One region of the Streptomyces sp. NPDC043896 genome, then DNA from elsewhere that is predicted to be linked to it. Evidence: riboswitches for the same ligand, from Rfam matches in the RefSeq annotation. Region 1 holds a riboswitch; the other holds the start of a gene.
The links. A riboswitch is a leader RNA that binds a small molecule or an ion and turns the genes downstream of it on or off. The one in region 1 is predicted to bind cyclic di-AMP.

Region 1 (3,634 bases):
TGTCGTTGCCCCCCGCGCAGAAGGTGACGAGGTCGGGGGCGAGCTCCTTGGCTCTCGGGACCTGGTCGGCCACGATCTGGTCGAGGATCTTGCCCCGCACGGCCAGATTCGCGTACCGGAAGTCGTGTTCGTCGCGCTGATCGGCCAGGAGTACGGCGAGCCGGTCCGCCCAGCCGAGATACGAGTCCCCGGGTCCCGGGTCCCCGACGCCTTCGGTGAAGCTGTCCCCGATCGCCGCGTACGAGCCGATGGTCTTGAGTGTCGTCTTCGTCGCTGCCACGGAACGACATCCTTCACCTTGGCAACCAACCTACGCCAACGTAATGAGGGGTTGACGGACCGTGATCTATACCACGCGGGGGATAAGGAATAAGTACACGTGGGGCCGGGACCCCCCTCGGGTCCCGGCCCCACGCGTGTCAGGGTGCCGACGGCGGGTGCCGTCAGATGCTCACGCCCTTGGAGCGGAGGTAGGCGAGCGGGTCGATGTCCGAGCCGTAGGACTGGCCCGTGCGGATCTCGAAGTGGAGGTGCGGACCGGTCGAGTTGCCGGTCGAGCCGGAGAGTCCGATGGTCTGGCCGCCGGTGACGCTCTGGCCCGCCGAGACGGACAGCGAGGAGAGGTGGCCGTACTGGGAGTACTTGCCGTCGGCGTGCCGGATGACGACCTCGTTGCCGTACGCGCCGCCCCAGCCTGCGGAAACCACGGTGCCCGCGCCGACGGCCCGGACGGTGGTGCCGGTGCTCGCGATGAAGTCGACGCCGGTGTGGTAGCCGGAGGACCACATGGCGCCGGAGGCCCGGTACCGGGTGGAGACGCCGCCGGCGACGGGGGCGGTGAAGCCGGAGGCGGCCGCGGGAGCGGCGGCCTTCTCGCTCTTGGACGCGGCGCCGGAGCCCTGCGCGGCCGTGCCGCCGGAGGTGCGGGCGGGCTTGCCGGCGGTGCTCTTGCCCGAGCTCTTCGGCGCCTGCGCCTTGCCGCCCAGGCCCTCGGAGCCGGCCGGAGCACCACTGGAGGACTCCTCGGCCGGGGCCGCAGGTGCCTTCGGGGCGGGGGCCGCGTCCTGGCCGCCGACGAGGTTCAGCTTGAGGCCCGGGTGGATGAGGGACGGGTTCTCACCGACGGCCTCGCGGTTGTCGGCGTACAGCTGCTCCCAGCCGCCGTCGAGGTGGCGCTCGGCGGCGATCTTCGAGAGGTGGTCGCCCGCAACGACGGTGTAGACGGTGGTCGCGGCGGCGGGGGCCGCGGCCGGGACCGCCTCCGGAGCCGACGCGACGGACGCCGGCGTGGCGGGCGCCGACGTGGCGGGCGCCGACGTGGCGGGCGCCGACGTGGCGGGCGCGGCGGCGGGGGCGGCCTGGGCGCCGGCGGCTCCCATCAGCGGGAGCGCGAGGGCCGCCCCGCCGGTCCCGGCGACGGCGAAGCCGCGGGATATCGAACGGGACTTCGGACGGCGGTGCTTACCCTTTCCGGGCATGGCGAATTCCTCTCCGGCGCCTGCGAGGTGAGCTGTCGGGTTCGGACTGGAGATGTCCGGCCGTACGTGCGGTGCACGGTTCGGCTTCACCCCGAGCTGCGCCGGAAGTGCTCCGGAACAGCGGACTACCTGGTTCCCCCGCTCCTGCCGCGCGCGATGGTCGGGTGCGGTTCCCGGGCGGCGGCAGGATTAGGCGGTCCACCCGGATCGCTCGCGAAGGTAATCGAGTCGGCCACCGGGCAACAAGCCGCGAATTCCCTGACGGAATCGCAGATATGGGGGATCAACGGAATTCCGGTCACCCTGTGTCCATTCCGCACCATCAACAACCGCCCTCACAAGGCAATTCGGTTCTTGCGATCAGGCACGCACGGTCACCGTATGATCTGGCTCACGGCGCTCGGCCCGATCTCGCCTCCACGTATGGCAAGTTGTTCCCAACCGGACCAATTCGGACACCACAGACCAAGCGGAGGAGTACACGTGACCCAGCAGATACCCCAGCCCCTTCCGGCGGCCCCCGACCCGGGTGCGGAGCTGACCGGAGTGCGCAACTTCCGTGACGTGGGCGGGCTGCCGACCACGGACGGACGGAGGGTCAGGCCGGGACGACTGTTTCGAAGCGGACATCTCGCACATGCCACCGAAACCGACGCAGAGTTCCTCGCCTCGCTGGGGCTGCACACCGTCTTCGACTTCCGCAACGGAGCCGACCAGGCCCTGGAGGGACCTGACGTCGAACTGCCGGGCGTGCGCAACGTGAACATCCCGCTGACGGACCCCGCCGACGGCCGGGAGTTCTGGAAGATGGTCCGCGACGGCGAGCTCGACCAGCTCCGCGGCCTCCTCGGCGAGGGCAGGGCCGCCGCCCGCATGACCGACTCCTACCGCACGATCATCCGCACCCGCACGGCCGAACACGGCCGCGTCCTGCACGCGCTCGCGCTGGACAGCGTGCCGGCGCTGATGCACTGCGCCGCGGGCAAGGACCGGGCGGGACTGTCGGTCGCGGTGACCCTGCTCGCGCTGGGCGTGGAACGCGAGGCCATCGTGGCCGACTACCTGAAGTCCAACGCCCCCCACAACCGCTACCGGGTGCGCCGGGGCAGCGACGCGCCCGAGGCCCGCTCCCCCGAGGTGATGGAGCTGCTGGCGCCGCTGTTCGACGCCCGCGCGGAGTACCTGCTCGCCGCCTTCGCGGTCGTCGACGAGCAGTGGGGCGGGGTGGAGCGCTACCTGGCCGAGGGCCTCGCACTGGCACCCGAGTCCCTGGACCGGCTGCGGGACCGGCTCCTCGAAGGCTGACCCCGGACGGCGCGACCGGCCCCGGGCGGCCGGAGGGGGCCCGTGCGGGCCCCCTCCGGCGGCGCCACCCGGTTCAGCGGTTGCCGACCGCCTGCTTCACCAGGGTCCGGCCGAAGTCCCACATCAGCCCTCCCCCGCCGTGCGCCTCGTCCATGACCTCCCGGAAGGCCCCCACGAACCGCTCCACGTCGGCCTCGTCCACGATCAGCGGCGGGATGAGCTTGATGACCTCCAGGTGGTCCCCGGAGACCTGCGTCAGGATCCGGTGCCGGCTCAGCAGCGGCACCACGACCATCTGGGCGAACAGCCCCTTGCGGGCCGCCTGGACCACCGCCCAGCGACTGCGCAGGCCCAGCGAGGAGGGCTTGCCGAACTCGATGCCGATCATCAGCCCGCGCCCGCGCACCTCGTGGAGCAGCTCGTACCGGTCCACGAGCTCGGTGAGGCGTCCGCGCAGCAGGTCGCCCATGGCCCGGGCGTTGGCCACCAGCTGCTCGTCCTCCATGACCGAGAGGACCGCCAGCCCGGCCGCCATCGCCTGCGCGTTGGAGCCGAAGCTGGCGGAGTGGACCAGCACCCGGTCCATGGAGGAGTAGACCTTCTGGAAGATCCAGTCCTTGCCCAGGGTCGCGCCGACGGGCACGTAGCCTCCGGAGAGGGCCTTGGCCACGCACACCAGGTCCGGTTCCACGCCCGGCTCGTGCTGGTACGCGTAGAAATCTCCGGTCCGTCCGAGGCCGGTCTGCACCTCGTCGGCGATGAGGAGGGCCTTGTGCCGGTGCAGGAGTTCCTGTGCGGCGCGCAGGAATCCGGGCGGCGCGGCGTGCACCCCCTTGCCCTGGACCGGTTCG
Region 2 (3,634 bases), on a different contig from region 1:
CGAAATCGGGACGGCCGACCGGAACGCCGGACCGCAATAGCGCGAAGAAGAAAATGGGCCGGCAATCCGGCGCCGCGCGAATATCCCTCCGTTGTATACGGACCCTGTTAATTCGGAGCACTCGCCGTGTTGACGGCAGGTTGCGGATTCCTCACCCGCGGCCGGTGCGCCTCGGCGGCCCGCTGCGCGTGCAGCGCGGTCAGGGTCCTGGCCCGCTCCGCGTCCCCGCGCGCGACCGCGTCCACGATCGCGCCGTGCTCCGCCCAGGACTCCACGGGCTGCGCCGGGGCCTCGACCACGTACATCCAGGCGATCTTGCGCCGGGTCTGGGTCAGCAGGGTGATCAGCCCCGGGCTGCCCGAGGCCTGGGCCAGGGTCTCGTGGAACCAGCCCCCCAGGGCCCGCAGGTCCTCCCCCTGGGCCCGCTCGGCCCGGTCCCGGCCCAGCCTGACCAGGCCGCGCAGCACCTTCAGGTGGGCGTCCGTGCGCCGGCGGGCGGCCCGGGAGGCGGCGAGCGGCTCCAGCAGCACGCGCAGCTCCAGGAGGTCGGCGGCCTCCTGCCGGGTCGGCTCGGCCACGCAGGCGCCCGCGTGCCGCCGCGTGGTGACGAACCCCTCGGACTCCAGCGTCCTCAGCGCCTCGCGGACGGGGACGCGCGAGACCCCGTAGCGGCGGGCGAGCACCTCCTCGGTCAGCCGGCTGCCCGGCCCGAAGAATCCGGAGACGATGTCGTCGCGGATCGCTGTGCACACCGAATGCGCCGGAATACGCAAGGCCGGACCTCCGCTGGTTTCGATTCGGTTTATCGTGGCCGCACTGCGACTCTATTGCAACACACGACAATCCCCGGAGAAGCCCGGAAATCGGAAACGGCCGACGGCGCCACGGCCCGTGGCCGGAGAGAGGCGGCGGACGCGGCGAGCGGAGTGCCGGAACGACGGAGAAGGCCCCGGCTCGGTGAGCCGGGGCCTTCTTCGGTGAAGCGCGTGCTGCGGGTCAGATGCCCACGCCGTGGCTGCGCAGGTAGGCCAGCGGGTTGATGTCCGTGCCGTACGTGGCGCCGGTACGGGCCTCGAAGTGCAGGTGCGGGCCGCTGGAGTTGCCGGTGGAGCCCGACAGGCCGATCTGCTGGCCCGGGGCGACGGTCTGGCCGGCGGAGACGCTCAGCGAGTTCAGGTGGCCGTACTGGGTGTACGTGCCGTCGTTGTGGCGGATCACCACGTTGTTGCCGTAGGCGCCGCCCCAGCCGGCCTCGACGACGGTACCCGCGCCCACCGCGCGCACGGAGGTGCCGGAGTCGGCGTGGAAGTCGATGCCCGTGTGGCTGCCGGAGGACCACATGCCGCCGCCCGCGCCGTACGAGGTGCTGACGTACGAGCCCTCGATGGGGGAGACGAAGGTGTTGAGGCGCTTGCGGGCCTCTTCCTTGGCGGCCTTCTCGGCGGCCTCGCGCTCGGCCTTCTCCTGGGCCTCGGCGACGCGCTTGGCCTCGGCGGCCCGCTGCTTCGCCTCGGCCTCGGCCTGCGCCTGCGCGGCGGCGGCCTCGGCGGCGCTCTGCTGCGTGGCGGCCTGGACCTCGATGTCGTCCTGCAGACCGTCGGCGACGACGATCGCGTTCTGACCGGTGTCCTCCATGGACGGGGCGCTGCTGTTGTCCGCCGCGAAGGCCGGAGCGGCCAGGGTGCCGACCACGCCCGTGGTGGCGAGGGCGGCGATGCCGGCGTAGCCGGCGGTCTTGCGGCTCAGACGGCTGGAACCACGGTGCTTACCAGAACCGGCGGCACGACTGCCAAACGCCATGAAGGGGGTGATCCTTTCCTTCCCTCTCGCCTACCGGGTTAGCTGACGGGTTCGGAGCAGGAAGGTCTCCTACGGGCCTCCTCTTGCGAGAGGGTCCGATTCACCCCAGGGACTCATGTGGGTCCCCGGCTCCCCAGGCTCGCGCCTGACGGGGACTCGGCGATCGCTGTCCGGTGCCGCGGTTGCGGCGGGTACAAACTGACGAACAGCACGGCCGACGCTAGGCGGATCATCAGTCAATCGCCAAACAGACGAGCGCTTTTGTTGCGTACGCCACACCGCATACCTGCAACCACGCCACCAAAACGGACAAAGGGGGCTCCGGTGGATGTTCCACCGGAGCCCCCTGGAAACGGGCCGGTTTCCGGCCCGTCTCGGGTCTCGCGCCGCTCAGTTGGAGACGACGGTGACCTCACCGATCCCGAGCGCCAGGACCGGCTCCTCGATCTGCGCCGCGTCGCCCACCAGGATGGTGACCAGACGGTCCACCGGGAAGGCGTTCACCACGGCCGAAGTGGCCTCCGCCGTACCGGTTTCGGCGAGCCGCGCGTACAGCCGCGCCTGGTAGTCGTCCGGCAGCTCCTGCTCCACCTGGTCGGCGAGCGTGCCCGCGACGGAGGCGGCCGTCTCGAACTTCAGGGGGGCCACGCCCACCAGGTTCTGCACCGCCACATCCCGCTCGGCGTCGGTGAGTCCGCCCTCCGCGAGGGTGCGCAGCACCTTCCACAGGTCCTCCAGCGCCGGACCGGTGTTGGGGGTGTCCACGGAGCCGCTGATGGCGAGCATCGAGGCGCCCTTGCCGTCGGCGGTGGAACGCAGCACCTGGCCGAAGGCCCGCACGCCGTAGGTGTAGCCCTTCTCCTCGCGCAGCACCTTGTCCAGGCGGGAGGTGAGGGTGCCGCCGAGGCAGTAGGTGCCGAGCACCTGCGGGGCCCAGACGATGTCGTGCCGGTCCGGCCCGATCCGGCCGATCAGCAGCTGCGTCTGGACGGCGCCCGGCCGGTCCACGATGACCACGCGGCCCGTGTCGTCGGCCGTCACCGGCTGGACGGGGCGGGGCGCGGCGGTGTCGCCGGTCCAGGCGCCCAGGGTGTCCGCCAGGAGGGCGTCCAGGTCGATCCCGGTCAGGTCGCCGACCACCACCGCGGTGGCGGTGGAGGGGCGCACGTGGGCCTCGTAGAAGGCGCGTACGGCCCCGGAGTCGATCCGCGCGACCGTCTCCTCGGTGCCCTGGCGCGGGCGGGACATGCGCAGCGTCGCCGGGAAGAGCTCCTTGGAGAGCTCCTTGGCGGCGCGGCGCTGCGGGTTGGCCAGCTCGTGCGGGATCTCGTCGAGCCGGTTGCGCACCAGCCGGTCGACCTCGCCGTCGGCGAAGGCGGGCGCGCTCAGGGCCTCGGCGAGCAGCGCGAGGGCCTTGGGCAGCCGGGAGGCCGGGACCTCCAGGGAGACCCGCAGGCCGGGGTGGTCGGCGTGGGCGTCGAGCGTGGCGCCGCAGCGCTCCAGCTCGGCGGCGAACTCCTCGGCGGAGTGCTTGTCGGTGCCCTCGGACAGGGCGCGGGCCATGATCGTGGCCACGCCGTCGAGGCCCTCGGGCTCGGCGTCCAGCGGCGCGGCGAGGTTGACCTCGACCGCCACGACCTGCTGGCCGGGGCGGTGGCAGCGCAGCAGGGTCAGGCCGTTGGGGAGCGTGGCGCGCTCGGGGGCCGGGAAGGCCCACGGCTTCGCCTCGCCGGCCTCCGGCCGCGGGTGGAAGGTCATCGTGACGGCTGCGGTGTCGCTCACTGCTCCGCCCCTTCGTTCTCGTCGTGCTGCTCGGTCTCGTGGGCCTCGGCGC

Region 2: it holds a riboswitch for cyclic di-AMP, as region 1 does, so the genes downstream of both, AC069X_RS07045 (M23 family metallopeptidase) here and AC069X_RS33315 (M23 family metallopeptidase) in region 1, are expected to answer to the same signal.

What each region holds. Positions count from the first base shown of each region.
Region 1 is NZ_JBWKEE010000031.1:46,377-50,010, forward strand. It holds gene AC069X_RS33310 (SGNH/GDSL hydrolase family protein) at 1-280, opposite strand, end outside; gene AC069X_RS33315 (M23 family metallopeptidase) at 444-1,478, opposite strand; cyclic di-AMP (ydaO/yuaA leader) riboswitch at 1,483-1,644, opposite strand; gene AC069X_RS33320 (tyrosine-protein phosphatase) at 1,962-2,783, shown strand; gene AC069X_RS33325 (aspartate aminotransferase family protein) at 2,857-3,634, opposite strand, start outside.
Region 2 is NZ_JBWKEE010000004.1:123,982-127,615, reverse strand. It holds gene AC069X_RS07050 (GntR family transcriptional regulator) at 108-773, opposite strand; gene AC069X_RS07045 (M23 family metallopeptidase) at 997-1,800, opposite strand; cyclic di-AMP (ydaO/yuaA leader) riboswitch at 1,813-1,972, opposite strand; gene AC069X_RS07040 (M16 family metallopeptidase) at 2,191-3,558, opposite strand; gene AC069X_RS07035 (M16 family metallopeptidase) at 3,579-3,634, opposite strand, start outside.